One region of the Pseudarthrobacter sp. PvP004 genome, then DNA from elsewhere that is predicted to be linked to it. Evidence: riboswitches for the same ligand, from Rfam matches in the RefSeq annotation. Region 1 holds a riboswitch; each other region holds the start of a gene.
The links. Region 1 has a riboswitch for S-adenosylmethionine ahead of J3A64_RS21025 (DUF1737 domain-containing protein). Riboswitches for the same ligand answer to the same signal wherever they lie in the genome.

Region 1 (7,517 bases):
CGACAACCTGCCCTTCTTTGCAGTGATTGCAGGCAACGCCGAGGGCCAGACCATGATCCACGACTGGGTCTATGAGAACCGTGCCATTTACTTGACGGAGCTCAACAAGCTGGGCGCCCAGGTGCAGCTGCTGGATCCGCACCGGATCTACGTCAACGGGCCCACCAAGTGGCGTGCTGCGGAAATCGGCTGCCCGCCCGCCCTGCGTCCCGCGGCCTGCCTGCTCCTGGCAATGTTGGCTGCCCGGGGAACCTCCGAGCTCCGCAACATCTACGTGATCGAGCGCGGCTATGAGGACCTCGCCGAGCGCCTGAACACCATCGGCGCGAAGATCGAGTACTTCCAGGACTGACGATTGCGCCTCGTGCGGGATCTCTTGCGCACCCTTTCGCGCCGGACGCGCCCTTAGGTGCTTTTCGGCGCACCCGTTTCCGCCATCCGCGCCAGGTAACTCTGGTGCAGATGGCGGGAAGGGGTGCGAATCGTCGAGGACAGCACCGCAGCCCTGTCTTCGTTCGGCCTCCTGACGCAGAATGGAGCATGCGGACTTTCGGGGTTGAGGAAGAGCTGCTCATCGTCGATCCTGTGACGGGCGAGCCCCTCGCCCTCGCGGACGCGTTGCTGGCAGGCCAGGATGAACCCACGTCTGGCCTCAGCCACGAACTCAAGCTGGAGCAGATCGAAACCCAAACCCGCCCGTGCCACAGCTACGGGGAGCTCCTGCAGCAGATCCGCCGCGGACGGGCCATGGCCAACCAGGCCGCCCGTCAGCACGGAGCACGGGTAGCTGCGATCGCCACGTCTCCACTGGCCTCCAACACCCACACCACCCCGGACCCCCGGTATGCCGCGATGTTGGATCGCTTCGGCATCATTGCCACAGAGCAGCTGACGTGCGGATTCCACGTGCACACCTCGGTGGAGTCGCCCGAGGAAGGGGTGGTGGTGCTGGACCACATCCGGGACAAGCTCGCAGTCCTGACGGCCCTCACCGCCAATTCGCCTTACTGGCGGGGGCTTCCCACGGGTTTCGACAGCTACCGCACCCAGGCCTGGAACCGCTGGCCCACATCCGGCCCTTCATCCGTATTTGGTTCGCTGACTGCCTATCGACGCATCGTGAAGCGTCTTTTGGAAACGCGCGTGATCATGGACGAAGGCATGATCTACTTCGACGCACGCATCTCCCGTAACCACCCCACCGTGGAGGTCCGCGTCGCCGATGTCTGCCTCCGGGCCGAGGACGCCGCACTGATGGCCGTGCTGGTGCGGGCTTTGGTAGAGACTGCTTCCTTGGAAATGCTCGACGGCGTCGAACCCACCGCGGTGCCAACGGCCCTCCTGCGAATGGCGAGCTGGCAGGCCAGCAATTCGGGTTTGCGCGGAGACCTCCTGGACTTCGGAGACTTCCTACCGCAACCAGCAGCGGATGTCGTGTGGGCGCTGGTTGACTATCTGAGCCCCGTACTGGACGACCAAGGTGAGTTGGAGCTCGTCAAAGCAGGGATTTCGGACGTACTGGACCGGGGCAACGGCGCCCACGAGCAACGGGAAACCGCGGTGCGCTACAACAAAAGGCAGCACGACGGTCAAACCCAGCCGGGGAGTCCGCCCACCAACGAAGCCTTGGCCGCCGTCGTCGGGCATGCTGCGAAGGTGACTGTGCGCGGTGCTGCCGCCGATGCTCATAAGGATCCGGCGCCCATGCTGACCCGGGTCAGGCGACCTTAGGCCTCGCGTTCTTCCGGCTGCTCCCACGCGATCAGGTAAGCGCCCGCGAGTCCCTCAACCAGGTAGAAAGCGAACGGCGGAATGTCCTTCTTGGCCACGAGGATGGCGCCGTAGATGGGCGCGGAGGCCGCAGCCGTAACCCCGATCCATCGTTTGACAGGCAAGGATAGAAGGCTCCCGCCGAGCGCGGCCAACGCCACAACATGCAGCCCGGAATAGGCCAGGAACGGCGCGTTGGATCCACGGCGGTAGGCGAAGCCCTCAATATCGGAAGCCCGCCGGGCAAGACTGGAAACGAAGAGCGGGGCGCCGGCAAGCAGTGCGGCTGCAGCGCCATAAGCCCATTTCTTCGCCTTCCTGTGTGAGGTGCCCGAGTCCGGAATGGAACGGGCGAAGGCTGCGAATCCCACAGGCACTGCAACTGTTCCTGCCGCGGTAAGGTGCTGCCCCGTGATCCAGCCGCGTTGGCCGGCTTGCAGCATGCGGAGGCGCTCGGCGTCGTCTGGGGTGATGTAGACGCGTGAGACCGGCGAGATTCCGACGAACCACACCACCGTGCCGGCAACAATTACTGCTCCGGCACGGCGATACGGATGGTTCCCGCTCATGGCAGCAAGGTTAGACCTGTTTGAGGGCCTTCTCCAGATCCAAGATAAGGTCGCCCACATCTTCAAGTCCCACGGACAGTCGCACCACACCATCAGAAAGCCCGATGGCCGCGCGGCCCTCCGGCCCCATGGCCCGGTGGGTGGTGGTTGCCGGATGCGTGATGAGGGACTTGGAGTCGCCCAGGTTGTTGGAAATGTCGATCACGCTGAGGCCATCAAGCAACGCAAAGGCTGCCTCCTTGGCTGAACGACCGGCTGAAGGCGAGAGTTCAAACGTCAGCACCGTACCGCCGGCCTTCATCTGCTTCGCGGCGAGCTGGTACTGGGGGTGCGACTTCAGCAGCGGGTACTTGACCCAGCTGATGGCAGGCTGCTGCTCCAACCACTCGGCGATCTTCAAAGCGGACGCGGAGCTGTGGTTCACGCGCAGCCCGATGGTCTCCAAGCCCTTGGTCAACACCCAGGCGTTGAACGCGGACAGCGAAGGACCGGTGTGCCGCATAAGCTGCTTGACCGGGCCGTCGATGAATTCCTTGGTGCCCAGGATTGCGCCGCCAAGGACGCGCCCTTGGCCGTCGATGTGTTTGGTGCCGGAATAGACGATCACGTCGGCGCCCAGCTCACCGCAGCGTTGCAGCAGCGGAGTGGCAAAGACATTGTCGACCACGACAGTCGCCCCGGCGGCATGCGCCAGTTCGCTGACTGCAGCGATATCGACGATCTCCTGCATCGGGTTGGACGGCGACTCGAAGAACACCGCGGTGGTGGGTTCGGAGAGGGCTTCACGCCACTGCTCCAGATCCGGGCCGTCCACGAATACCGTCTCCACGCCCCAGCGCGGCAGGATCTCATTGAGGATCACGAAGCAGGAGCCAAACAGGGAGCGGGCGGCAACCACGCGGTCGCCGGCAGCCAGCAGGGCACCCAAAGCGGTGAAGACAGCGGACATGCCGGACGCCGTCGCAAAGCACGCTTCGGTTCCTTCAAGCAGCCGCAGCCGCTCCTGGAACGTGGCCACGGAGGGGTTGCCGTAGCGGGAGTAGACGAAGCGTTCGTCCTCACCGGTGAAGGCTCGCTCTGCGGCGGCTGCGGACTCGTAAACGAACCCGGAGTTCAGGAAAACGGGCTCGGACGTTTCCTGGAAATTGGTACGGTCAAGGCCACCGCGGACGGCTTGGGTGTCAGGGCTCCAGCCAGCGGCGTCGGGATTGAAAGTCACTTACTCGGTCCCCAAATTCGTCGGCAGGCCACGGTTCTTCCACCCGTTAACGGTGCGTTCGCCGTAGCGGTCCGGTTCGCCTTCAAAGCCCTCAAGGACGTTGTAGGCAGTGAAGCCGGCCTGGGTTGCGGCGATTGCGGCCGAGATGGAGCGCTGGCCGGAACGGCACAGGAACACCAGCTCAACGCCGTCGTCTTCGGGTGCCTGCTGCTGCAGATCCTCGATGAAACGGGAGTTGGGAATGCCGCCGGCCAAATTCCACTGGATGAACAGGGGGTCGTTCTCGGTGGCTTTGGTATCGGGGATGCCGATGTGGGCCCATTCGCCCTCGGTGCGGACGTCCACCAGGATGGCGCCCTCTTGAAGCTTGGCCCACGCGTCCTGCGGGGTCAGATCACCTGCGTAGCTCATGCGTGGCCCTCAAATGCTGCTTCGTCGTCGTAGTTTTCCAGCTGATCGACGGCGTTGGCTACCGCAGCATCCGCACTGGCGATCGCGGCAGGGAGGACAACGGCTTGGGCAACGATCACGTCGGTGCCGTTGAACGTGGCGGCCGGGCTGCCATGGAGCACGTAACCTTCTGCGAGCGAGTTGTGGATGCGCTCGCAAAAATCACGGGTATCCGGGCCTGTAATCAGGCGGTAGGAGAGTTTTTCTTCAGTGGGTTCAGGCATTGCTGGTGCTCCTCAGTCACGCTTGCAGTACGAGTTGTCGATACGCCGAGTAGTCACCTGAGGCACCCCGCCGGAGAGAGGGTTGCCGACCAGCAAGTCAGGGCTTTGCGCTGGTGCTCATTACTCAAGAAAAACGTAACATCCACGGGCATCGGGCCGCACTTGCGGGCTGTTGCGGGGCCGTCATGTTGCGTAATCGGCGGCTCATCCCTTATTCGTTTTTCAGCGCACGCACTGCCGCGCCCACCGTTGGGAAGAAGTGGTCGGGCGTAAAGCGGGCCGCTGTGCCCAAATGGATCAACTTGTCTTTCACAGGTCCCTTCAGTTCGGCGAACACCAGGTCCACGCCTTTGCTTGCCAGCCATTCATCCAAAGTGACGAGGTCGTCCAGCGCCGTAGTGTCGATCCCGGTGATGGGCTCCGCGGCGAGGATGACGTGGGTAATGGCATCTGTTGTCTCATCCGGTGCCTCGTCAAGTTGCTCCCGGACAAAGGCCGCCAGTACCTGCCCATTACCGAAGAACAGCGGCGCATCGAAGCGGAGGATGAGAAGTCCCGGGATGCGTTCACCATCGGGGTGCCGCTCAAGGTCGTGATAGCCAGGGAGCCCTTCTTCAGCACCGAGTTCTGTCCGGTACGGATCCCAGGCCCTCCGCACGAAGTCCAAAAGCGCCAACGCAATGGCCACCACGATTCCCTGCAGTACCCCAACGGTGAGGACGCCCAGGAACGCGGCCAGCATCACCACAGATTCGCTGCGGCTCAGGCTGAGGAGCCGCTTCACGCCGGCCGGGTCCGCGAGGGCAATGGCTGCGGCGATGACGACGGCGGCCAACGTTGCGGAGGGCAGGTACTCGGTCACTCCGGGAGCCAGCAGCATGAAGGCCAGCACCAGCACGGAACCCACCACGCCGGTCATCTGGGATTTGGCACCAGCATCCACGGCCACCGGGGTTCTGGAGGTACTGCCGGAGATCGGGAATCCGCCCAGCAGTCCGGTGGCCGCGTTGGCTGCCCCGAGCGCCGCCATTTCCCTGTTTCCCGAGACCTTCTTCCCTTCCTTGGCCGCCAATGTTTGGGATAGGACGCCGGTGTCCGCGAAGGCCATGAGGGCGATCCCTGCCGCAGCGGGAAGCAGCGTGAGAGCATCAGCCCAGCCGATGCCCCCGAGTGCGGGCATCGGGAGGCCCTGCGGCAGGACTCCGGTGACCTTCACGTCGTCGTTCAGGCCCCAAACCGCCGTAACAACGCAAGAGCCGACCACCGCCAGCAGGACGCCGGGTACCTTCCACTTCAGCAGCCGCGGGATCCAAATGAGGGCAAGGGAACCGCTACCCAGCAGCAGGGCGGTGACATTGACGCCACCGCCGAGCACCCCGGTGGTGACCTTCGCGAGCTTCTCCCAGATGTCGCCGTCGGCCTCTATCCCGAAGAACGCCGGTAGCTGCGACAACAGCACCAGTAACGCAATTCCGTTCAGGTATCCGAGCCGGATGGGTTTGGACAGCAGGCCGGTAATGGTTCCCAGTTTCAGGGCAGAACCGGCCAGCATGATCACCCCGATCAGCACAGCCAACAGCCCGGCCAATGCCACCGATTTTTCGCTGCTGCCAGCTGCCAGCGGCACAATGGCGGCGGCGATCATGGGGGCTAGGGCTGAGTCGGGTCCGAGGACCAGGATGCGGGAAGGCCCCACAATGGCGTAAACCAGCAACGGGACCACCGTTGCGTACAGTCCGGTGACGGGAGGAAGGCCGGCCGCCTGCGCATAGGCCATGCCGGCTGGCACCAGTAAGGCGAACAACGCAGCGCCCGCCACGATGTCATGCCGCAGCCATTCGCGCTTGTATCCCTTGAGCGCCCAGACGCCCGAAAGCCGGTCCTTGGCGGAGGTGCGGGTGGGTGAACTCATACAGCGATCATTCCCGACCCATGCTGTTTGCGGAACAAGGAGCCCGCCGTATGTGGAAAATTCGAACGCTCATGAGTCCCACCCAAATGTGACGCCCCGGGAGCATAATTGACGCAGTACGACCCCCTGTAACTTCGCATGAAATCAGGTCGCGGTGAACGGACAGAGCAGTTCTACACTCAAGCCCATGCTGCACTTTGGATGGTTTGTGGGCCACGGTTTCGGAGTCCAAGGCTGGGGCACTCCTGGTTACGGCTTGGGCTACGACTGGAAGAAACCCGCCCTGTACCAGGAAGCCGTGCGCGCTTTTGAGCGATCCGGGCTGGACCTGTTCATCATCGAGGATTCCCTCACTGTTCCGGACACGTATGGCGGTACGGCTGAGGTCTCATTGGCCCACGCGTCTTTCGCGCCCAAGCATGATCCGTTGGCGCTGGTTCCGTACCTTCTCTCCGCCACGGAGCACCTGGGGATCGTGCCCACGGTCAGCGCTTCCTTCTACCCTCCCTTCACCGCCGCCAGGCTTCTGGCCACGCTGCAGCACTTCTCGGAAGGCCAGCTTGGCTGGAACGTGGTTACCTCCGGCAGTGATCTCGCAGCGCAGAATTACGGGCTGGATCAGCAGATCGAACACGACCTCCGCTACGAGAAAGCGGAGGAATTCGTTGACGTCGTCAGGCGGCTTTGGCGCAGTTGGGAACCTGCTGCTGTGCTTGAGGATGTTGAGGCGGGAGTGTTCGCAGACCACAGCAAAGTGCACCCGATCAACCATGAGGGCGACTTCTTCAAGGTCCGGGGACCGCTGAACACGGCGCCCTTGCCGGAAGAACCCGTGCTGGTGCAGGCCGGTGCCTCTCCCCGGGGCAAGGCATTCGCAGGCGGCCATGCTGACGTGGCCATTGCCCTGGCGCGGGGCGTTGACGGGATGAAGTCCTACCGGGATTCGATCCGCGCCGAAGCCGCCAAGGCGGGGAGGAACCCCGACGACGTCAAGGTACTTTTCGTCCTGAAACCCACGGTTGTTGGTTCCAGAGCCGAGGCAGAGGAGCTGCGGGCGCAGCGGCGGGAACTCACCCAGCGAGACATCGACAGCCAGCTCAACTCAATTTCCTACCTCTCCGTCATCGACTTCAAGCAGTTCGACCTCGACGCCCCGCTTCCCGAGCTGAGCACCAACAGCAACCAAGGCACGCTGGAACACTTCGCCAAGGCAGCCCCTCCGGGTTCCACGCTGCGCCAAATCCTCCAGGCACGCAGCGGCGGAGCAGGCGACTCGATCATCGGCACGGTAGGCGAAATCGCTGACTATCTAGAGGAAACAGGCTCGGCCGTAGGTGGCGACGGATTTCTTTTCTCCGGCTTTGTGGACCCAG
Region 2 (7,517 bases), 3.8 Mb from region 1:
TCCGGCTGGACAAGCGCTGCGGCCATTGTGGGTCCGCTCATCGGTGGTGTGGCCGTGGATCTTCTGTCCTGGCGGGTCATCTTCTTCATCAACGTCATACCCGCGGTTGCCATTTGGCCCATGCTTGCCGGTCTCCGGGCGTCCGATGCCGCGAGGGACAAGAGCAAGAGCATCGACTACCTGGGGGCTTTCCTGGCCATGGTGGGCCTGGGAGGACCGGTGTATGCCTTCATCGAACAGGGGAGGATGGGATGGAGCAGTGCCCAGGTATGGGCTCCGCTTCTGGTGGGTGTAGTTGCCATGGTTCTGTTCCTGGTTCACGAGTCCAGGACTGCTGAACCCATGTTGCCGCTGAGACTTTTCAGTATCCGCAACTTTGCCTGGGGTAATCTCGCCACGCTGGCCATCTATGCCGCCATTTCCCTGGGCTTCTTCGTGTTGGGCATCTATCTGCAGCAGGTGGGCGGCATGGGCGCCACGGTGGCGGGTATGGCGCTGCTTCCCGGCACAGTCATCCTGATGCTGGGTGCATCGTACTTTGGCGGCCTCGCTGGCAAGTACGGGCCAAGATGGTTCATGACGATCGGCCCCTTATTGTGCGGGGCGGGGTTCCTGATGTCGCTGTCTGTTCAGGACCCGCTCAACTACTGGACGCAGGTGCTCCCGGGTCAGATTGTCTTTGGTCTTGGCCTCGCGACGTTGGTGGCGCCCCTGACGGCCGCCATCCTGGGGGCTGTCCCTTCGGAGGAAGCCGGGATTGGCTCGGCCGTGAACAACGCCGTGGCCCGTATTGCGGGCCTGATCTCCATCGCCTTTGCCGGGGTGATTGTGGGGCCGGCTTTCACCAGGGACGGACTCTACAACGCCTTGCTGGTGACAGCAGGCCTGTTCCTGATCGGGGCGGTGGCGTCCGCCGTCGGAATCCGGAACCCGGTACAGGAAGTCGCGACAACCACTCTCAGCGAACCTGATACAGCCTCCGACGACGGCGGTGCGGCCGGGCAGCGCGGCTGACCTCTGAGGCGCCCCGGCTTAACGGGCCGGAAGAACGCACCCTTCGTGCGTCTCGGAGCTCTGGACCCAGAGGGCCGAGGTGACTTCGTCCGCGAGGTCGAACTCGCGGCCTTTTGCGCCGCTGCCGATGCGCACTACCAAGGCTCCGCCGAAAGGTTTACGGCCCACGACTTCGACCGGTGCGTCCAGGGATATCTCCTCCGAGGCAAGGTAGCGCAGGAGGTCCGGATTTTCGTCGCTGATTCGTGTGATGCGGCCCGAGTGGCCCTGGTCCAGTTCGATCATCCGGTAGGCGTGCGGCAACTCGACTGAACCATCGGCCGACGGAATAGGGTCGCCGTGCGGGTCCCGGACAGGATGGCCAAGCTTGGCAGACATACGCTCTATGAACGTATCGGACACCGCATGTTCCAACATTTCGGCTTCGTCATGGACTTCGTCCCAGCTGTAGCCGAGTTCCTCCACCAGGTACGTCTCAATGAGCCGGTGCCGGCGAACCATGGAGAGGGCGAGCCGCATACCTTGAGGGGTCAGCCTGATGGCGCTATAGGGTTGGTGATCCACCAAGCCCTGGTCCTTGAGCTTGCGTACCATCTCGGACACCGAGGAATTGGCCACCCCCAAGCGCTGGGCGAGCTGGGAGGACGTAATTGGTTTGTCCTGCCACTCCGTGTAGGAGTAGATGACCTTGACGTAGTCCTCAATCGAGGAGGAGGGCGTACTGGTCTTCACACCCTAAGCCTACCGTGGCGTCGTGCCCTGAATTTTGAATGCCCGCCAGGTTTGCGTCATGTAGGGCAACCCGATGGTTTCACCCGGGGAATGACCGAGGTGGTCGTGGAGGTACCACTCCAGGTTGTGCATGACCTTCGCCCGGGTGGCATCGTTGGCGCGGAGATAGTAGCTGCGGGACTTGGTCAATTCCATGATGTCCTCCGGCGTCAGGGAATCCTCCCACCTGGTCAGGTGGGATTCCAGGCCTTCGAACTCCGGACCGACGACTGGCCGGAAACCGGGCTTGTGGACATCGCCTGCATGCATGATGCGTGAAAGGCGGTGAACCCAGGGAACCGAAGTGTCCAATTGATTCCAGATCAACCCCAGGACCCCGTGGGGCTGCAGGATCCGGGCGATCTCCGTGCTCGCTGCGAGGGGCTCGCACCAGTGCCAGGCCTGGGCAACGCTGACGACGTCGAATGCTGAGTCCGTCAGTCCGGTTGCCTCTGCCGTTCCCTCCAACGCGTTGACGTGGGGGTAGCTCTTTCGCAATTGCTCCAGCATGTCCGTGGAAGGATCGACGGCGGTGACCGCCAGTCCGCGTTCGATGAGGAGTGCCGTGAACTTGCCTGTGCCCGCACCGAGGTCGGCCGCGGACCGCGCCCCGGGAGGAACGAGCCAATCCAGAGAGTCCTGTGGGTAGCCAGGACGCACGCGGTCATAGTGTTCTCCGCCGTCCTGGAAGCTCTGGCCGAGTTCGCGCCGACGGGCAGCGTGGAGCTTGGGACCTCGCGGTCCAGCGGGTCCGGGAATGCCGGCCGCACCGTTTGCGGGGCCCGGGGTACGCAGGGACACGCAGAACTCCTTCACAGGGTGGCCAAAAGGTACCCTACGAATTTACCGCAGCGGCCGGGACGCCCGGTTCACTGTGTTCTTAGTCGACCGTGCAGGGAGCTGCGCCCGCAGTGCCCGGAGTGTTTGGCGCCCACTCGGGGTAGCTGCGGTGGTCATTGGCGGGAACCCAGCGGCCCTCGTCCACCACGTAGTCCCAGCCCAGTCCGTCGCGCTTGAGCCCTTGGATGCCTGCTAGCAGCCTGGTGGCGTCCTCCAACCGGGAGCCGACGCCGAAGCTGGCGCGCAAAGAGCCTGAGGGAAGCCCGAGGCGCTTGAGGAGCGGGTGGGCGCAAAAGCGGCCATCTCGCAGGCCCACGCCGTGCTCCGCTGCCAGGTAAGCGGCCACCAATCCGGCGTCGAATCCTTCGACGGAGAAATTGACCACACCGATGGTGTCCAAGGAGTCAGTGAAGATCTTGTGGACTGTCACGCCGTCGATGGCCTCCAGGCCTTCCACCAAGTACGAGCGGATGGCAGCCTCGTGGGCGTGCCACGCGTCCTGGTCCAGGCCTGCGAGCACCTGGGTGGCGCGAGCGAGCGTTGCGGCTCCCAGCACGTTGGGGGAGCCGCCCTCGTGCCGTGCGGGGCCGGCCGCCCAGTTGACGGAGTCCAAACGGGCTTCACGGACCGCGCCGCCACCGGCCAGATGCGGAGTGCCGGCGTCGAGCCAGTCGGGACGGCCCACCACGACGCCGGCGCCGAAGGGAGCGTAGAGCTTGTGTCCGGAGAAGACAATGTAGTCGACGTCTGCTTCGGTGATATTGATCCGGCGGTGCGGAGCGAGCTGGGCGGCATCCACCACGATCCGCGCACCGTATTCGTGGGCCAGGGAAGCAAGTTCTGCGATGGGAAGAATTTCGCCGGTGACGTTGGAGGCTCCGGTCACCGCAAGCAGGCTGACACCGCCCTGGGCCAACTCTCCGCGGAGTTTGTCCAGTGTGGCGGACAGGGTGGGGGCCGCTACGACGCTGCGGTGCGGTACACCCTGCCATGGAAGCAGGTTGGCGTGGTGCTCGATATCCAGGTACAGGACCTCGCCTGCGGGCTTGCCGTCGATCTGCGGAAGGCACCCGGCCAGCAGGTTCAAGGAGTCCGTGGTGTTCCGGGTGAAGATGACAGAATCATCCGGCCGCCCACCGACGAAGTCACGGACGATGTTCCTGGAGTTCTCGTACACCGACGTGCTGATTTGGGAGGCGTAGCCTGCGCCGCGGTGGACACTCGCGTAGTAGGGAAGGACTTCGTTGAGGTACGCCGAGACGATGGTCAACGCCGGAGCCGATGCCCCGTAGTCGAGGTTTGCGTAGCGAACATGTCCGCCCTGAATCAGGGGCGCCTGCAACTCGGCGCCGGTAACAGCCGCCAGCGGCCGTGCAGCAGGGGCTGTTTCTGCTGTGGTTTCTGCGGCGAAGGACGGAATGATGTTTGAGTCGAACGTGACAGTGCTCATGGGACCTCACTCAAGAGGGACCCCCGGAGGGGATCCGCGCTTGCCGCATCCGTTCCGGACCGGCCGGGTCGTCACCCGGGGCACCCCACCGCGAATGGAGGGTTGCCGGCCAGCAAACCGGGGTTTAGCGCTGGCACTCGTGACCTGTAAAAAGGCTAGAGCACGTCCGGGGGCCCATCCAAAGCCGCTGCCGATTGTTAAGCCTTTTGTTACGCGGAAGGCAAAATGCCTGCTTCGTCGAATAAAAAACGGCGGAGACCCCCAAAAGGGGGCTGCCGCCGTCGAAAATTCCGTCGCCTACTGGTTAGACAAGGCGATGAAAAGTTTAGAGAAGGTCGTCCAGGCCGGGGTTGAGCCGCTTGAGGACCTCGGAGTGAAGGATCGAGTTGGTAGCCAGTGCATTGCCGCCGAAAGGACCGTCTTCGCCTTCCAGGGACGTGAAACGGCCGCCGGCCTCAGTGACGATGGGGACGAGTGCTGCCATGTCATAAAGGTTCAGCTCAGGCTCGCAGGCGATGTCCACTGCGCCCTCGGCCACGAGACAGTACGACCAGAAGTCACCATAGGCACGCGTGCGCCAGACGTCTTCGGTGAGGTCCAGGAACTCGTCAAGGTTGCCCCTTTCCTTCCAGCCCGAAAGGCTTGAGTAGGACATGGAGGCGTCTGCCAGGCTGGAGACGTTGGAAACTTTGAGGCGAGTGGCCGAGGCGAGGGACCGCCCCATGTAGGCACCCATGTCCTTGGCAGCCCACCAGCGTTTGCCCAACGCGGGGGCGCTCACGACGCCCACGACGGGTTCGCCTTCGTCCACGAGGGCGATCAACGTTGCCCACACCGGAACACCCCGGACGAAGTTCTTGGTTCCGTCGATGGGGTCGATGATCCAGCGGCGCGAGCCGTGGCCGCTGCTGCCGAACTCCTCGCCCAGGACCGCATCACGTGGGCGCGAGCGGGACAGCTGACCGCGGATTGCTTCCTCAGCGGCCTTGTCAGCGTCAGTGACAGGCGTGAGGTCGGGCTTGGTTTCGATCTTGAGGTCCAGCGCTTTGAAGCGATCCATGGTCTGGGCATCGACTGAGTCAGCGAGGACATGGGCAAGGCGCAGGTCATCGTTGTACGTGGAAACGGGATGGGTCATGCCACCAAACTATCCTGAATCGTTCGCCTCATTGGGGACGTGAAGCCGGTAACGATCAGTTGACGGTGCCCAGTTCCTTGGTCTCTTTCGCTTCGAGTCGTGGGTCTGCACCCAGCAAGCGGCGCAGGGAGGCCAGCCGCGCCACTCCTGATGGGCCTGCATGGCCATCGTTCACCCATGCATCAAGCCCGCAATTGGTGGCGGTGGCACCGTGCTTGCAGCCGCGGTCGCAGGTTTCCGTGCCGGGCTCAAGGTCCGGGAAGGAATGGAGGATCCGGTCCGGGTCCACATGCGCCAAGCCGAAGGAGCGTATGCCGGGAGTATCGATGATCCAGCTGCCGGACGGTGCATCGTCCAGCTTCAGCGCCAAAGCCGAGGATGACGTGTGCCGGCCACGGCCCGTCACCGCGTTGACGCCGCCAGTCGCGCGCTCTGCCCCCGTCAGTGCATTGACCATGGTGGATTTGCCTACACCTGAGTGGCCGAGCATGACGGTGACTTTGCCACCCAGATGTGAGCGGAGCTGGGAGACGGCGTCCTTGTCCAGCCGGGCTGAGAGTCCATCATCCGAGCGGGCATCGATGCCGCCGGCCTCGGAGTCAGCCGTACGGCTGATGATCACGGGAAAGTCCAAGCTCAGGTAATTGGCAAGGAGCTCCGCCGGATCCTTGACGTCCGCCTTGGTGATAAGCAGCAACGGCTCGATGCCGGCGTCGTATGCTGCAACCAAAGCACGGTCAATAAATCCGGTACGTGGTTCCGGGTTGGCCGCCGCAACAACCACAACGAGCTGATCGGCATTGGCTACAACCACTCGTTCGATGGGGTCCGTATCATCAGCGCTGCGGCGAAGGAGCGTCTTCCGCTCTTCCACCCGCACCAGGCGCGCCAGAGTGTCGGGGGACCCGGAGACGTCACCCACCAAAGCGACGAAGTCGCCAGGGACAACGGGATTGCGCCGCAGTTCACGGGCGCGGGCTGCAATCACGATGCGCTCATGTGCGGAATCTTCGCCCACAATAGCCCTGTAGCGCCCGCGGTCCACGGTGATGATCCTGCCTATCACGGCGTCGTCGTGGCTGGGGCGATCCTTGGTGCGGGGCCTGGATCCTTTTTTGCTGGGACGGATCCGGACGTCGGATTCGTCCCAGGAACGTGCGTCACGGCCCATGATCAGTTACTGGCCTCATCGGCATCGGTTGGCTGCAGCATGGCCGCCCACATCTGTGGGAATTCCGGCATGGTCTTGGACGTCGTGGCGATGTCCTCAACCTGTACGCCTTCGACGGCGAGACCAAGGATCGCGCCGGCAGTAGCCATGCGGTGGTCGGCATAGCTGTGGACCACGCCCCCGTGAAGGGTCGCCGGCCGGATCACCAAGCCATCGGCGGTCTCTTCCGCATCGCCTCCGAGGCCGTTGATCTCGGCTACAAGGGCGGCAAGCCGGTCAGTTTCGTGCCCGCGGAGGTGGGCAATGCCGGTTAACCGGGAGGTCCCGGTGGCCAACGCGCACAGCGCGGCAACAGTAGGTGCCAGCTCGCTGGTTTCGTCGAAGTCGGCTCCCTTAATTTCGGCGCCGCCAGTCACTGTCAGCGTTCCGTCCTGGAAGGTCACCTCTGCTCCTAAGGCGGTCAGGATGGTGCGCCACTGGTCGCCCACTTGTGTGGTGCCGGCAGGCCAATTGGGAATGCGGACGGTGCCACGCGTGGCCAGCGCGGCGGCGAGGAAAGGCCCTGCGTTGGAGAGGTCTTGTTCGATACGCTGGTCAAAAGCCCGGATGCGGCCAGGGGAGACCCGCCAGTGGTTGGGTACGGAATCGTCCACGACCACGCCCACGCTGCGGAGGACCTCCACGGTCATGGTGATGTGGTCCAAGCTGGGAACGGGCTTGCCCACGTGCTCCAGATGCAGGCCCTCAACGAAGCGGGCACCCACCAGCAGCAACGCGGAAACGAACTGGGACGATGCGCTGGCGTCAATCACCAGATGGCCGCCCCGGACCTCGCCGGTACCGTCCACAGCGAAGGGAAGGGACGACGGCGTCCTGCCGCCGTCCGCTGCCACCGGAACGCCGAGGGCGATCAAGGCTTCGATGATGGTTCCCATGGGTCTGTTGCGTGCGTGGGGGTCGCCGTCGAAGACTGTAACGCCGTTACGCAGTGCCGCCAACGGGGGAACGAACCGCATGACGGTTCCGGCCAGTCCGCAGTCGATTGCCGTCTCCGCGCCCGACGCAGCCGGATCCATGGGTGTAATTTCCAGGTCCGGTCCGAAGTGGCCGTCACCGGGTACTTCGGTGACGGT
Region 3 (7,517 bases), 1.7 Mb from region 1:
GAGCTGCGAACAAGTCGCCCACGGAGACGGAAAGCACTTGGCACAGAGTGACCAGCGAGGCAACCGACGGCGACGTCAGGTCCCGCTCCACACGGCTGAGGAAGCCCTTGGTCAATCCGGTAGCATCCGCCACTTGCTCGATGGTGAGGCGCTGCGCTTGCCGGGCTGCGCGGATTCTGGAACCGATGGCAACTGGGATATTGCTCGGTTCAACGGGTAGAGCCTTCATTCACGAACCTTTCAGGCCTGTCATGTGGCCCTGTCATTGGAGCAATAGTAGCCGGGAGACAGGCCAAGAGCGCCAGAATACGCGGAAGCATGACCAAAGGATCTTGACTGTTACTCCCATCACAACATATCCTCATAGGCAACAAGTGTTGTCTGTGAGGCACACAACACATCCCCAATCTCCAATCGTCAGCACAGAGACTTCGACGCTTCGCAGGAGTATCGTCGAAAACCCCAACCTCCGTGCATCAGCTCCAAGGACCGTTCATGGAATCTTCGGCTATAAACATCGCAATCGTGGTGGTGTACCTGCTCGCCATGCTGGCATTCGGCTGGTGGGGCAAGTCCCGCACCAAGAACAACAGTGACTTCCTGGTGGCCGGCCGCCGCCTGGGACCCTTCCTTTACACCGGCACCATGGCCGCAGTGGTCCTCGGTGGCGCATCCACCGTGGGCGGCGTCGGCCTCGGTTACAAGTTCGGCATTTCCGGCATGTGGCTGGTGGTGGCCATCGGCTCAGGCGTGCTGTTGCTCAGCCTTCTGTTCGCCGGAACCATCCAGAAGCTCAAGATCTACACGGTCTCCCAGATGCTGACTCTCCGCTACGGCAGCACCGCAACCCAGACCTCGGGCATCGTCATGTTGGCCTACACACTGATGCTGTGTGCCACGTCCACCGGCGCCTACGCCACCATTTTCGTGGTCCTCTTCGGCTGGGAGCGTTGGCTCGCCATCGCCATCGGCGGCGCAATCGTCCTGGTCTACTCCACCATCGGCGGCATGTGGTCCATCACTTTGGCCGACCAGGTCCAGTTCGTCATCAAGACGGTGGGAATCTTCTTCCTCATGCTCCCCTTCGCACTGAACGCTGCTGGTGGCCTCGACGGCATCCGCGCCCGCGTCGATGAGAGCTTCTTCGACATCGGTGGCATCGGCCTTCAGACGATCATCACCTACTTCGTCGTTTACACACTCGGCCTCCTGATCGGCCAGGACATCTGGCAGCGCGTCTTCACCGCCAAGACCCCCACGGTTGCCCGTTGGGGCGGTGCTACCGCTGGCGTCTACTGCATCCTTTACGGCTTCGCCGGTGCCCTGATCGGCATGGCTGCCAGCGTGGCCCTCTCCGGTGTGGAGATCGCTGCCAAGGATGACGTCTATGCCGAAGTGGCTACCCGCCTCCTGCCCATCGGCATCGGCGGCCTGGTACTCGCTGCAGCTGTCGCCGCCATGATGTCCACGGCTTCCGGCGCACTGATCGCTGCCGCCACCGTTGCCCGCGCCGACGTCATGCCCTTCGTTGCCAGCTGGTTCGGCAAGAAGGTGGACACGTCCGACTCCGACAACCCTGAGCACGACGTCAAGGCCAACCGCTACTGGGTCCTCGGACTGGGAATCGTAGCCATCATCATCGCCATCTCCACCAAGGACGTTGTGGCCGCTCTGACCATCGCCTACGACATCCTGGTGGGCGGCCTGCTGGTAGCCATCATCGGTGGCTTGGTGTGGAAGCGCGGAACGGGCATCGCGGCAGCATGGTCCATGGCGGCCGGTTCAGTGATAACCCTGGGCACCATGATCATCCTCGAGATCAACGCCGAAGTTCCTCTTGACGGCATCTACGCCAACGAGCCCATCTACTTCGGTTTGATCGCCTCGGCTGCGGTGTACGTAGTGGTCTCGCTGCTGAGCAAGCCCACCGATCCGGCCGTCATGAAGGCGTGGACGGACCGTGTGGCCGGCACCCGCGTGGCAGAGGAAGAGCTCACCACGCCGGCTTCCTAGGCAGGCACAAAGAAACTAACAAAGTTCGACGGCGGCGCCTCCCCTTTTCGGGGCGGCGCCGCCGTTGCGTTATGCCCCCACCCTTGGAAGGCCCGCTCTACACGCAAAGACCACCCCAAAGCGCGCAAAGCAGGCCGCACAACAAACCAGGCCCCACAACACACACCCACCCCTTGGAAGGCCCGCTCTACACGCAAAGACCACCCCAAAGCGCGCAAAGCAGGCCCCACAACGCATGCCCCCACCCTTGGAAGCCCGCTCTACACGCAAAGACCACCCCAAAGTGCGCAAAGCAGGCCGCAGAACGGGCCCCGCAACGGGTCGTCCGGGCAGCCATGGGATAGGGTGGTCCCAGCTTCAAGAGATGTGGTGCCAAGCTCCGACTGGCCACACACCAACCCCATGTTCACGGGTGGTTCGGATGAGGAAGCGGCCCGTCCCGGACCAGAGACAACCGAGCGGGCAAGAGCACTCTCCCAAGGAGCAGTCCCTTGCCGTACCAAGGCGATACCACCCCGGCAGCAAGCACCCCAAAAACACCCAGCATCCTGGAAGCACCAGGAACCCCGGCGAAAACGCCCACGGTCCCGGTGATTCCCGCCGTCGACCTCTTCCTTGGCACGGTGACCATCACGACAAAGGCCCGGACAGGGAAGTTCGCATATCCCGAGCCGCAGCTGATCGCGCAAGCATTGGCCAAAGCCATACTGCCGACGCGCTGGTGTGAGGCGTCAAGGACGCTGACGGTGACTGTTGCGGCCGTCGGGAAGCGGGCGGGCCTCCAACGTCACTTCACACTGAGCCGCGACCATCCATCCTAGATTTCCTCATCCTCGTCGCGGAATTCTTCGGTTTCGTCGAGGGGGACCACACGTTCGTCGTCCTCGGGGGCGTCCACTTCCTCAACCCAGGGCTCATCCACTTCCTGGTCTTCGGCGTAGTCGTAGGCCGGGTCGGACTCAATGGTTGTCCGCTCCGGGTAGTTGGCGTGTGATTCGGTGGTGTTCATGGTGCAACCTCCGTCTCGTGGGCCGGTTCTGCCGGGCCGATTCGGCCCGTTGACCCGAATGCAGAATCCAGTGGCGGGAGGGCCCCGTCCCTGTCCTTCCATCTGAGCACCGGCACGGGCAAGGGTCAAGGAAATTACGGTGCACCGAACATTCCAGTTGAGGAATACCAGCCAAAAATCCGCGCGGATAAGCGGTAGTGTGGGGCGTGCAATGGGGCCGCAACTACCCCACCCAGCACAGGAGACAAAGTGCAGATGCACCAGGAATCCCACAGTTCGTCGAGCCCAGCTCCGGACCCCACCCCCGGCTCAGCAGCCCCCGAATCAGCAGCCGCGCCTCCCTCGCACGCGGACATCCGCCGGTGGCGCCAGTACCTGGCCGATGAGCGTGCCGAGGCCGCCGTCTACCGGGAGCTTGCCCAGCGGCGCGACGGCGAAGAACGCCAAATCCTGCTCGCTTTGGCCGAGGCCGAAGGCAGGCACGAGGCCCATTGGCTCAAGCTCCTTGGCGAGCACGCCGGAATGCCCAAGGCAGCGTCCAGCCGCAGCCGGTTCCTGGGCTTCCTGGCCCGTAACTTCGGCTCCGTGTTTGTGCTCGCCCTTGCGCAGCGCGCTGAAGGCCGCTCCCCGTACGGAACCGAACCTGCCGCGACGCCTGCCATGGTGGCAGATGAACAAATCCACGAAGAAGTAGTCCGGGGCCTTGCCACGCGTGGTCGCAACAGGCTCTCCGGAACGTTCCGCGCCGCCGTTTTTGGCGCCAACGACGGCCTGGTCAGCAACCTTTCCCTGGTCATGGGCATGGCCGCAACCGGAGTGCCCAGCCCCGTGGTGCTCATGAGTGGCGTGGCGGGTCTCCTGGCCGGTGCGCTGTCCATGGGTGCGGGCGAATACGTCTCAGTCCGCTCACAGCGGGAACTCCTTAATGCCACTTTGCCCACGCAGGCCACTCTGACCGCGGCGCCGTCGTTGGACATCGAGCACAACGAACTGGTCCTGGTGTACTTGGCCCGGGGCATGACGCGCGAAGCCGCGGAGCACCGCGCTGCCGAGCGCATGGGACTGTTCAGCTGCGACTGCGACCCAAGCCTCTCCTTGCAGCCGGAGAAGCCACCCATTGACGACCACGAGTCCGTGGGTTCAGCATGGGGCGCTGCGATGTCCAGCTTCTGCTTCTTCGCCTCGGGCGCCATCGTGCCCATCCTCCCGTTCATTTTCGGCATGACGGGCATCGCCGCCTTGCTGGTGGCCGGCGTTCTGGTGGGCATCGCGCTCCTGGCGACTGGCGCCGTCGTCGGGTTGTTGTCCGGAACCTCGCCGCTGAGCCGCGGGCTGCGGCAGCTTGCCATTGGCCTGGGAGCGGCGGCGGCCACGTACGGGCTGGGTCTGGCGTTCGGCGCGGCTATCGTCTAAGTTTGGACGGCTCGGTCCGGAGACCGTAATGTTGGTTCGTCCTCCGCGCTGCCCCGCGTGACCAGGGCATCAGGAATGGAGAACCGTGGACCCGGAGCGGGAAGCAACGCGTGCGCCCAGGCACCGACGCACTAGAACAGCCGTGCGTATTCTCCGCGGCGTCCTCATGGCCGTCATTGCCGCCGTCGTCGCCGTGCTGGTGAGCGGATTCCTTCAGGGCGACCCTCGCATCACCGCGCTGTTCCCGGGCGTCAGCGTTCCGGGTTCACCGCAGGACGGGCCGGGCGAAGCGGAACCGGCACGCGCCCCTGACGCACCGCCGCCCGGACGTGAGGAAGCGGACGCCCCGCTGGCCTCCCCTTCGGCGCCGGGAACCACCAACGATTCGTACAAGTTTTTGGCCACCAACGACGACGGCACTCCGGTGGGCTATTCGCCCTGCCGTCCGCTTCATTACGTCGTGAACAACGCGTCCGCACCTGCCGGCTCCGATGACCTGCTGGCCACCGCTTTGGCGAATATATCCGCTGCGTCCGGCATCCAGTTCGTCAACGATGGCACCACGGACGAGGTGCCGGTAGACCGGCGCGAACCCTACCAGCCGTCCAAATACGGTGACCGGTGGGCTCCCTTGCTGATTTCGTGGACCACACCCGTGGAGGCACCGGCCCTGGCCGAGAACGTCATCGGGACCGGAGGCAGCACCATGTACTCCCTCAACAAGGGCCCCAAAAGCTACATCACCGGGAGCTTGGAGCTGGACACTCCGCAGGTAACGGAACTGCTGGCCAGTCCCGGCGGGGCCGACTACGTCCTGGCAGTCATGCAACACGAGTTAGGCCATGTGATGGGCTTGGACCACGTGGATGATCCGATCCAACTCATGTACCCGGAGATCGGCGCACCCGACGGACTCGCGGCGGGCGACCTGAACGGCCTGTACCTTCTTGCCTCGGCGCCCTGCCGCAAGGACATCTAAGCGCCTTCGCACTCCAAGCACTCGCGGCATGGACTCCCGGCGGGGTGGGACTTATGCTGGCGAATACGGCCGACGGCGGCGCCCCACCTTCCGTCGCGGCCTCCACGTCAGGGGGTTCCATGGAACCTTATGGGTCGCCCAAGTGGCCGGACCACGATCCCCCTCGTCCGAGTTACCTTCCGCATACCCCGCGCCCACCGGAGCCTCCCCCGGTCAGGCCGCCGATCAAGCACAGCAGCATCGCGGCCATCCTGTTCCTTTTCGGCGTCCTCGGTCTGGTGTGCGCAGGAGCCTATTTCAGCGGCGAACTCCAGCACCTCCTCTACGGATCGTCCGCCACACAGAGCCAGGCACCCCGGCCCGGGCTCGTACCGTTCGGCCAACGCCAGGACCCGATCCCGGGACTCGAGGAAGCCGACGCGCCGCTCGGCACGCCGGGACCACTGGGCCGCACCAGTTCCTCGTACAAGTTCCTGGCCGTCAAGGAAGACGGAACCCCGCTGGCCTACTCTCCCTGCAGGCCCATCCACTACGTGGTCAACTCGGACCTGGCCCCGCCGTCCTGGCAGCCATTGGTGGAGGAAGCCGTGAGACAGGCCAGCGAAGCCACGGGATTGAAGTTCATCTATGACGGACCCAGTTCCGAAGTTCCCTCCCCCACCAGGCCCGGATACCAGCCCGAAAGGTACGGGGACCGCTGGGCGCCCGTGCTTATTGCCTGGAGCACACCGGAGCAGGTTCCGCGTCTGACCGGGCAGACCGTGGGCCTTGGTGGCAGCTCCTCCATTGGCCTCAGCAACGGTTACAAGGCCTATGTGACAGGCACCGTGTCCTTGGATGCGCCACAATTCGCGGAGATCGTGGACGCACCCAGCGGAGAGGAGATCGGCGTGGCTGTGATCATGCATGAGCTGGGACATCTCCTGGGCCTGGACCACGTGGACGATCCCCGGCAACTCATGTTCGACCAAGCGTCCTGGGTCCGCGGATTCGCCGCAGGCGACCGGACAGGGCTCGCCCAGCTGGGCACGGGTCCTTGCAGCAAGGATTTCTAAGGGGCTAGCCGGCCACCACTTACCCGGCTACCACCGCGAGCGCATCCTCCACGGTGTCCACCAGGAAGATCTTGTCCGCCATGGGCTTCCCCGCGGCGAGGCTCTGCAGCATGGGCCAGGCAGGGAAAGTCCGTTCCCAGTGTTCGCGCCCTACCAACACCATAGGTGTGATGGTCTCCGGGGCTCCGTAGTAGTTCTCGCACGCGTCCTGGAAAATTTCCTGCACCGTTCCGGCCGCGCCCGGGAGGAACACAATGCCGCCGTCGCAGAGCTCCAGCAGGATGGCCTCGCGGACAGCGTTGGCGAAGTACTTGGCGATGTGCGTGGCAAAGAGATTGGGCGGCTCATGACCATAGAACCATGTTGGAATGCCGAGCGTCGGGGTGCCGTCCGGATAACGTTCGACGACGGCGGCTGCTTGCCGCGCCCAAGCCGTCACGGAGGGCCTGAACCCGGGCACAGCGGCGAGATCCTCAAGCGCGACAGTGGAGTCGGCGTCGGGCAGTCCGCTCAAGTAGGCGCCGAGATTGGCGGCTTCCATGGCGCCGGGACCCCCGCCCGTGGCCACCGTAAGGCCCGCCTGTGCCAGCAACCGTCCCAGCTTTGCGGCGTCGGCGAATTCTTTGGTGCCGCGCTGCGCGGCATGTCCTCCCATGACACCCACCAGCTTGGTCCCGGCGAGTGCCCCGTGGTCCAGCAGTTCGTCCAGGGCGTCGCCGATCGCGTGGTCGTGCAGGGCCGCTGCGAGGGTGGCGTCCAGGCTGCCCCGTTGCCCGGGGAGGATGCTCCACTGGTAGACGCGGGCATCCAGGGTGGATTCATACTCTGTGACGGCGATGCCCTCATACAGTTCACTGGCCGTGTAAACGCCGCCGCGGTAGGGATTGAACGGCACATTGTGAAGCTTGGGGAAGATGAGCGCTCCCCGCCGGCGGAGGCTCTCCTCCACCCCGTCGTCGAAAGTGCACCCCAGGAAAATCGCACCTTGGGGGTTCAAGGCTTTGAGGTCCCGCGAGTGGCCCCGAAGGTCCAGCGATTGCGCGTGCCA
Region 4 (7,517 bases), 2.2 Mb from region 1:
CCGTCGAACTCTTCGTCCCCCACGCCGTTTCCCGCAACGGGAAGCTCGCAGCCGCAAGGCTACCGTGCGCGCAAGCTGGCCGAGCTGGATGCGAAGTTCAGCAACGGCGAGATCGCCATGGAGGATTACATGAAGCAGCGCGGCGACATCATGAACGGCTAGGCCACCCTGAACGTGAGCCTGGTTTAGCCGAAGAAGGCTTCGCGGAGCTGCGCCGAGAGCTGGCCGATCTCGGTGAGGAAGCCATCGTGTCCAATCGGCGCCTCAATGAGGTGGACCGATACGTCTCCCGGGAGTGCCGCGGCGAGTTCCCGCGACTGTGCCGGGAAGTAGAGCCTGTCGCTGTCCACGGCCGCCACAAAGAACTCAGCCTTGGTGCGCGACAATGCCGCTTCCAACGTGCCGCGACCACGAGTGACGTCATGGGACATCAAGGCCTCGGTAATGGCGATGTAGCTGTTGGCATCGAAACGGCGGACCAGCTTTGTCCCCTGGTGGTCCAGGTAGCTTTCCACTTGGTAGCGCCCGCGCTCCCCCAGCACAGCAGCTGTCAGCGGCGTCTCCTGGTGCTGGGCTTGCCGGCCGAAGCGGAAGTCCAACTCCAACGCTGAGCGGTACGTGATGTGGGCGATACGTCGGGCCAACGCCAAACCATGCTCAGGCGCGGTACCGCCGTAGTAGTCGCCGTGATTGAAGTTCGGGTCCTGCCGGATGGCCAGGGTTTGGGCCTGCGCGAAGGCAATCTGCTCGGCCGTGCTGTAGGCGCCCACCGAGATCACGGCGCAGCGCTCCACCCGCTCGGGGAACGTCACGGCCCACTCGAGCGCACGGGCGCCGCCCATCGACCCACCCAACACGGCGTGCCAGGAGTCGATGCCCAAAGCATCGGCAAGGCGTGACTCAGCCACCGTGCTGTCGCGCAGAGTGACCAACGGGAAACGAGAACCCCAGGGCTTGCCATCGGGTGCTGCTGATGATGGGCCGGTGCTGCCGTAACAGCCGCCCACGATGTTGATGGAGATGACGAAGAACTTGTTGGTGTCGATGGTGGCACCTGGTCCAACAAGTTGCTCCCACCAGCCTTCTTCATTCGTGGCGCCGCGGGCTACGTGTGTACTGCCCGTGAGCGCGTGCTGGACGAGTACGGCATTGGATGCGTCGGAGTTCAGCTGCCCCCAGGTCTCGTACGCAAGGACAACGTCGGGAAGGAATCCGCCGGCTTCAAGTTCCAGCGGCCCTATGCCGGCGTACTTGACGATTCCGTCTTCTTCTCCGGATTTTGGAAGGGCTGTAGCAGTAATGGTCATTCCTTTGACACCTTAACCTCGCGCTTGCCCGTCGCCTTGCGTGCGAACAGGCCAGGTCTTCACCCGGGGCACCCCACCGCGGAGGAGGGTTGCCGGCCAGCAAGCCGGGGCTGTGTGCTGGCACTCATGACCTAATACGAAGAGTCTAGGAAATACAGGGCGGTTCTGGCGAAGAATGTGACAACAGTGTGACGGTTTGGGGTGCCTCCGTTCACGAATGAGCACCCTGAACTGCCGCCCGGCGAATAATCGTCGACGCGGGCGGCAGTCGGGCTGAGACTTTGAACCGCGGCGTCAGGCGCCCTTGGCAGCCCGGAAGCCGGCTTCGAGGTCGGCGATGATGTCATCCACGTTCTCGATGCCCACGGACAACCGCACCAGGCCGGGGTTGACGCCTGCAGCCACCTGCTGCTCCACCGTCAACTGACTGTGCGTAGTGGACGCCGGGTGGATGACCAGCGAGCGGACGTCACCGATGTTGGCAACGTGCGAGTGCAGCTCCAGTCCGTCCACAAAGCGCTTGCCCGCTTCTACGCCGCCCTTGATGTTGAAGGCAACAATGGCGCCCGTGCCCTTGGGGCCGTATTTCCGGCCCCGGCTGTACCACGGGCTGGATGGCAGGCCCGCATAGGCGACCGACTCGACGTCGTCGTGGCTTTCAAGCCACTCAGCCACCTTGGTGGCGTTGGCAACGTGACGCTCCACGCGCAGGCTCAAGGTCTCCAAACCCTGGGCAATGAGGAAGGCGTTGAACGGAGACACGGCGGAGCCTAGATCGCGAAGCAACTGGACGCGGGCCTTGAGGATGTAGGAGAGGTTGGCGCCCAGGGCGCCGTCCTTGCCGAGATCCCGGGCATAGACCAGTCCGTTGTAGCTGGGGTCCGGGGTATTGAACCCAGGGAAGCGCTCAGGGTCCTTGCCGAAGTCGAAGTTGCCGGAGTCCACAATCACACCGGCGATTGCTGAACCGTGACCACCCAGGTATTTGGTGGCCGAGTGAACCACGATGTCCGCGCCCCACTCGATGGGACGAATAAGGTAGGGCGTTGACAGGGTGTTGTCGACGATCAGGGGCACACCGGCCTCGTGAGCGGTGCGGGCGATGCCCTCAATGTCCAGCACGTCCTGGCGGGGGTTGGACACAACCTCGCCGAAGAACAGCTTGGTGTTCGGCTGGACGGCGTCACGCCACTGCTCCAGATTGTCGGGGTCCTCCACGAAGGTGACCGCAATTCCGAACTTCTTCAGCGTGTGCGCCAGCAGGTTGTACGTGCCGCCGTACAGGCTGGGGCTCGCCACGATGTGGTCCCCGGCCTCAGCGATGTTCAGGATGGCGAACGTCTCCGCGGCCTGTCCGGAGCTGAGCAGAAGTGCCCCCAGGCCACCTTCAAGGCTCGCGACCCGCTGCTCCACAACATCCTGCGTCGGGTTGCCGATCCGGGTGTAGATGGGTGCAAGCTCCGCCAACGCGAAGCGGTTGGCAGCACTCTCGGCACTGGGGAACACGAAGGACGTGGTCTGGTAGATCGGAAGCGAGCGAGCTCCGGTGGCGGCGTCAGGCTCCTGGCCTGCATGGATCTGGCGGGTTTCGAAAGACCATCCTTGGGACATCGGGTTCTCCTGTTCGTAACGCATGGGTTTGGCAGGCAATGTGGTGCGGTGTGAGCTGGGGCCAGTCTAGGAACTGTCCGGAAGCTAAGACAGCTTTATGACGCCGGTGGAATCTACAGGTCTCCTAGCGTCCTTCCATGACGCTCATAGCGAAAGTTACGTACATCCCACCTTAGTTAGGCTTGACTTAGCTGAGACCCTGATCACAAAGTGCCAAGATGAAGCCATGCGCATGGATCACGTCTCTTACGCCTGTGAACGAGATGGCCTTTTGGCCACTACCGAACGAATTTCCGCGGCATTGGGAGTGGACGCTGTCCGGGGCGGAGTGCACCCGCGCTTCGGTACCCGGAACATGATCATTCCCCTTGCGGATAACAAGTACCTGGAAGTGGTGGAGGTCCTGGACCACCCCGCTTCCGACAAAGCACCCTTTGGCCAGGCCGTCCGCGCCCGTTCGGCTGCAGGGGGCGGATGGATGGGCTGGTGCGTCGCCGTTGACGACCTCGCCCCCTTCGAAGACCGCCTTGGCCGCTCCGCTGTTCCGGGCAACCGCAAGTTCCCTGACGGCCGCGAATTGGTGTGGCAGCAGATCGGAATCCTCGGCCTGATCGCCGATCCCCAGGTACCGTACCTGCTCAAGTGGGAGGGCGACCCCTCACTGCACCCGTCCAGGATCTACGAAAGCGACGTCAAGATGTCCAGCCTCACCATTGCGGGCTCGGCTGAACGCGTCACCGAGTGGTTGGGCGAGCCGGTGGAAAAGCCGCTTGAGGATGTCGCAGTCCAGTGGATGGCACCGCACGGCACCCCCGGCATCCTGGCTGTCACTTTCGAAACAGCTACCGGAGCCGTCACCATCTGACCGCTCCAACCATCCGGGCTTGTCCCGGCCCCGGTCCATCATGTCCGGGTTGAACTTCGGCCGCCATCAGCGGGTGCCAATGACGTCACCCACCGATGGCGGCCGAATATTTTTAACGCCATCAGCCGAGGCCCATTGCCTTGCCGAACAGGCTGAATCCAACAAACGCCACGATGTCCAGCAATGCGTGGGCAATCACCAAGGGCATGACCCGCTTGGTCTTTGTATAAATCCATGCGAACACCAGGCCCATGACCACATTCCCGATGAACGGCCCAAAGCCCTGGTACAGGTGGTAGCTCCCCCGCAGCACGGCACTGACCACAATGGCCACCGGCATGCTCCACCCGAACTTACCGAAGCGGTCCATGAGGTACCCCACCACGATCACTTCTTCCACGACCGCGTGGCGCATGGCCGAGAGAATCAGCACGGGCACGGTCCACCAGTAGGCATCCAGGCCGCTGGGCACAATGGCTGTTGTAATTCCCAGCGCCCGACCGGCCGCGTACAAGCCGAGCGAGGGAATGCCAATCGCTGCAGCCAGTCCCACGCCTTGCAGTAGGTCCTTACCGGGCCGGGCGAAGTTGAACCCAAGCCGGGCGAACGCCGAAGCGCCCCCGCCTTCCCGACCTCCGGGGGCATACGTGGACAGGAAGTAGAACACCAGGGCCACGGGCACCAGTGCGAACACAATATCCAGCAACTGGTATGTGAGATCGAAGTACTCGCGAGCGCTTTGGGACCTGTTCAAGGTTGATGTGGCATCAGCCAAGGGAGCACGCGTCATCTTGTCCAAGAGCTGCACTACGGAGTAGACGGCTGACTGGCCCAGGGACAGGCCCAGCACAATAAGTACTTCGGCGCGCAGCCGGCGGCGGGAAGCAAGGAACATGTACCTATCTTGCCCTCACTACCTGCCACTTTGCCGGGAAGCGCACACCTCGCCGGACCACGCATGGCGGCCACCTATGCTTGGTGGGATGGGTGCCCCTGAGAGAATCTTCATGATCCGGCACGGCCAGTCAGCCGCGAATGCCGACACGTCCATCTACAACCGTGTGCCGGACTACCGGATCCCGCTGACGGATAGCGGTGTGGAGCAGGCACGGATCGCCGGGGAGGACCTGCGCAGGAAGCTCGATGGCGAGCAGGTTTGCGTGTACGTGTCCCCCTATTTGCGCGCTTACCAGACCTTGGAAGCCATGAACTTGGGGCCGCTGATCGAGCGGGTCATTGAGGAACCCAGGCTTCGCGAGCAGGACTGGGCGAACTTTCAGATCGCCGGGGAGATCGAGGACCAAAAGGAACTGCGCAACCTCTACGGGCACTTCTTCTACCGGTTCCGCGAGGGCGAGTCCGGCTCAGATGTTTACGACCGGGTGTCATCCTTCATGGAGACCCTGTATCGGCACTGGCAAAAGCCCACGTACGCTCCGAACACGCTCCTGGTGACGCACGGGCTGACCATGCGCCTGTTCTGCATGCGCTGGTTCCACTGGACAGTGGAGTACTTTGAATCGCTGAATAACCCTGACAACGCCGAGCTGCGCACGTTGATCAAGAACGACGACGGCCAGTACAGCCTGGATGTACCGTTCAGCCAGTGGGTGCCCAGGGAGGTAGACGACTCGGTGCTGCACGCACCAAGGATGCGCTTCTAGAGAGTGGTCAGCGGCCCAAAATCCTAGCCGGCAGGTGCGACGATGACTTCCGTGCCCTTGGCTTCGAACGCCGCTTTGTGCTCGGCGCTGATGCCGGAGTCCGTAATCAGGTGCCTGAAGTCGTAGCCTGCCATCGCGGCAAAGGAGCGACGACCCACTTTGGAAGAGTCAGCCACCACGTAGGATTCCGTGGCGCGGCGTGCCATCACGGTGTTGACCATCGCTTCGCCTTCATCGGTGATGGTGGGGCCGAGGTCCGGGTCCACGCCGTTGACGCCAATGAACGCAATGTCCAAAGCAACTTTCTGCATGATGACGTCCGTGTAGGGTCCCACCAGCTCATAGGAGCGCGGGTTGAGGATTCCCCCGGTGACCATGATCTTGATATTGGGTCGGACCGCAAGCTGCGAGGCGATGTTGATCGCGTTGGTGACCACGGTAAGGGTGGGCGTGTGGGATGGCGCGTTGAGGTCCTCGCGGGTGGACAGCAGCTGAGCCAACGCCGTGTTGGTGGTACCGCCACTGAGGCCAATGACCGCACCGGGACGGATCAACGCCGAAGCAGCCAAGGCGATTTCCTGCTTGGCCTCAGCATGGTCGTCGCGGTTGTAACGGCCGGGGAGGTCGTAGGCAACGGACCCGGTTGTGGCGCCACCACGTGTTCGGCTGAGCAACCGCTGCTTGGCCAGGCTGTCAAGATCCCTGCGGGCCGTGGCAGGTGACACGCCCAGGCGGGTCACGATGTCCTCGACTTCCACATGGCCGGACTCGGCCAGGAGGTCGAGTATGGCGGTCAGCCGATCGGTGCGGGTCATGACAAGCCTTTCGCGGGTTCCAGCTAATTCGCTTTGGCGAACAGCGTCAGCATACGTGCAGACTCCAGCACAAGGGCATCCCGGCCGGCCTTGATGTATTTCCGGGAATCCACCACTGCAGGGTTGGCATCGAGATACTCACGGACGGCGCGGGTAAAGAACCCGTTCAAATGTGTGGATACGTTGATCTTAGTCATACCCGCGCGGATAGCGGCTATGAGCATGTCATCTGTCACACCGGAGGAGCCGTGGAGGACCAGTGGTTTTCCCACTGCAGTCTTCAGCCTGGTGATGAGGTGCAGGTCCAGCGCGGCGCTGCGTTCGGTCATGGCATGGGAGGAGCCCACGGCAACGGCGAGCGCGTCCACGCCGGTTGCCTCCACGAATGCCTGGGCCTCGGCGGGGTCTGTTCGGACACCGGGGGCGTGGGCTCCGTCCTTGCCGCCCACTTTCCCGAGCTCGGCCTCCACGTAAACGCCGCGCGCGTGGGCGTACTGTGCAACCCGTTGCGTGACTTCCACGTTCCGTTCGTAGGGCAGATGCGCGCCGTCGTACATGACGGAACCGAAACCAAGGTCCACTGCGGCCAGCGCGAGGTCTTCGGATTCTGCATGGTCCAAGTGGAGGGCAACAGGCACCGCGGCTGAACGGGCGATTGCCAGTGCTGCCGCCGCGATGGGCTCGAGTCCACCGTGGTACTTGGCGCAGTTCTCGGAAATCTGCAGGATCAGTGGAACACCGGCTGCTTCGGCCCCTGCCACCAGGCCTTCGGCGGTTTCGATGTGGATGATGTTGAAGGCGCCTTGGCCCGTCCCCGCAGCCGCGGCCCTGTCCATGAGTTCCCGTGTATTGACCAGGGTCACCGGGTCTCCTTCCATGTCACGATCAATTGGTCTTGAAGTTCCTGGTACCGCGGCGAGATTTCCCCCGCGGCGGGCATGAGAACGGCTGCGGCCGACCACGCAGTGGCCCGGCGAAGAATTTCGCGTGGCTCGGTAATGCCTTCGGCGAGTGCGACGGCGGCAGCGGCCACACCGGCGTCGCCCGCCCCTGTGGGGTTGCCACTGAGAGCTTCCGGCAGACGGGCGCTCCAGTAGCCGCCCGGGGCGGCGTGGTCGAAGGCAAGCATGCCGTCCGCGCCGGCGCTGACGAGGACCATGCGGGCACCCATGTCGATCAGAGCCAGGGCCGCTGCTTCAAGGCTGGTTTCCCCCGTCGCTTCGGCGAGCTCGTGATGATTCGGTTTGAGGATGTC

Region 2: linked by a shared signal. The riboswitch ahead of J3A64_RS03480 (aminotransferase class V-fold PLP-dependent enzyme) and the one ahead of J3A64_RS21025 (DUF1737 domain-containing protein) in region 1 are both predicted to bind S-adenosylmethionine.
Region 3: linked by a shared signal. The riboswitch ahead of J3A64_RS12970 (hypothetical protein) and the one ahead of J3A64_RS21025 (DUF1737 domain-containing protein) in region 1 are both predicted to bind S-adenosylmethionine.
Region 4: linked by a shared signal. The riboswitch ahead of J3A64_RS11015 (homoserine O-acetyltransferase) and the one ahead of J3A64_RS21025 (DUF1737 domain-containing protein) in region 1 are both predicted to bind S-adenosylmethionine.

Annotation. Positions count from the first base shown of each region.
Region 1 covers NZ_JAGINL010000001.1:4,600,039-4,607,555, forward strand. The annotation lists gene J3A64_RS21000 (UDP-N-acetylglucosamine 1-carboxyvinyltransferase) at 1-352, shown strand, start outside; gene J3A64_RS21005 (glutamate--cysteine ligase) at 541-1,731, shown strand; gene J3A64_RS21010 (hypothetical protein) at 1,728-2,339, opposite strand; gene J3A64_RS21015 (O-succinylhomoserine sulfhydrylase) at 2,350-3,558, opposite strand; gene J3A64_RS21020 (rhodanese-like domain-containing protein) at 3,559-3,969, opposite strand; gene J3A64_RS21025 (DUF1737 domain-containing protein) at 3,966-4,232, opposite strand; SAM riboswitch class IV at 4,246-4,357, opposite strand; gene J3A64_RS21030 (SulP family inorganic anion transporter) at 4,444-6,144, opposite strand; gene J3A64_RS21035 (NtaA/DmoA family FMN-dependent monooxygenase) at 6,299-7,517, shown strand, end outside.
Region 2 covers NZ_JAGINL010000001.1:767,459-774,975, forward strand. The annotation lists gene J3A64_RS03465 (MFS transporter) at 1-1,014, shown strand, start outside; gene J3A64_RS03470 (metal-dependent transcriptional regulator) at 1,033-1,746, opposite strand; gene J3A64_RS03475 (class I SAM-dependent methyltransferase) at 1,756-2,580, opposite strand; gene J3A64_RS03480 (aminotransferase class V-fold PLP-dependent enzyme) at 2,666-4,075, opposite strand; SAM riboswitch class IV at 4,107-4,220, opposite strand; gene hisN (histidinol-phosphatase) at 4,401-5,213, opposite strand; gene J3A64_RS03490 (ribosome small subunit-dependent GTPase A) at 5,269-6,384, opposite strand; gene aroA (3-phosphoshikimate 1-carboxyvinyltransferase) at 6,387-7,517, opposite strand, start outside.
Region 3 covers NZ_JAGINL010000001.1:2,896,432-2,903,948, forward strand. The annotation lists gene J3A64_RS12960 (helix-turn-helix domain-containing protein) at 1-229, opposite strand, end outside; gene J3A64_RS12965 (sodium:solute symporter) at 496-2,013, shown strand; SAM riboswitch class IV at 2,369-2,488, shown strand; gene J3A64_RS12970 (hypothetical protein) at 2,505-2,834, shown strand; gene J3A64_RS12975 (hypothetical protein) at 2,831-3,022, opposite strand; gene J3A64_RS12980 (VIT1/CCC1 transporter family protein) at 3,278-4,435, shown strand; gene J3A64_RS12985 (matrixin family metalloprotease) at 4,578-5,414, shown strand; gene J3A64_RS12990 (matrixin family metalloprotease) at 5,468-6,469, shown strand; gene J3A64_RS12995 (LOG family protein) at 6,489-7,517, opposite strand, start outside.
Region 4 covers NZ_JAGINL010000001.1:2,435,345-2,442,861, forward strand. The annotation lists gene J3A64_RS11010 (hypothetical protein) at 1-162, shown strand, start outside; gene J3A64_RS11015 (homoserine O-acetyltransferase) at 186-1,307, opposite strand; SAM riboswitch class IV at 1,323-1,439, opposite strand; gene J3A64_RS11020 (bifunctional o-acetylhomoserine/o-acetylserine sulfhydrylase) at 1,602-2,942, opposite strand; gene J3A64_RS11025 (VOC family protein) at 3,145-3,783, shown strand; gene J3A64_RS11030 (CPBP family intramembrane glutamic endopeptidase) at 3,905-4,678, opposite strand; gene J3A64_RS11035 (histidine phosphatase family protein) at 4,767-5,447, shown strand; gene J3A64_RS11040 (DeoR/GlpR family DNA-binding transcription regulator) at 5,471-6,262, opposite strand; gene J3A64_RS11045 (class II fructose-bisphosphate aldolase) at 6,286-7,140, opposite strand; gene J3A64_RS11050 (1-phosphofructokinase family hexose kinase) at 7,122-7,517, opposite strand, start outside.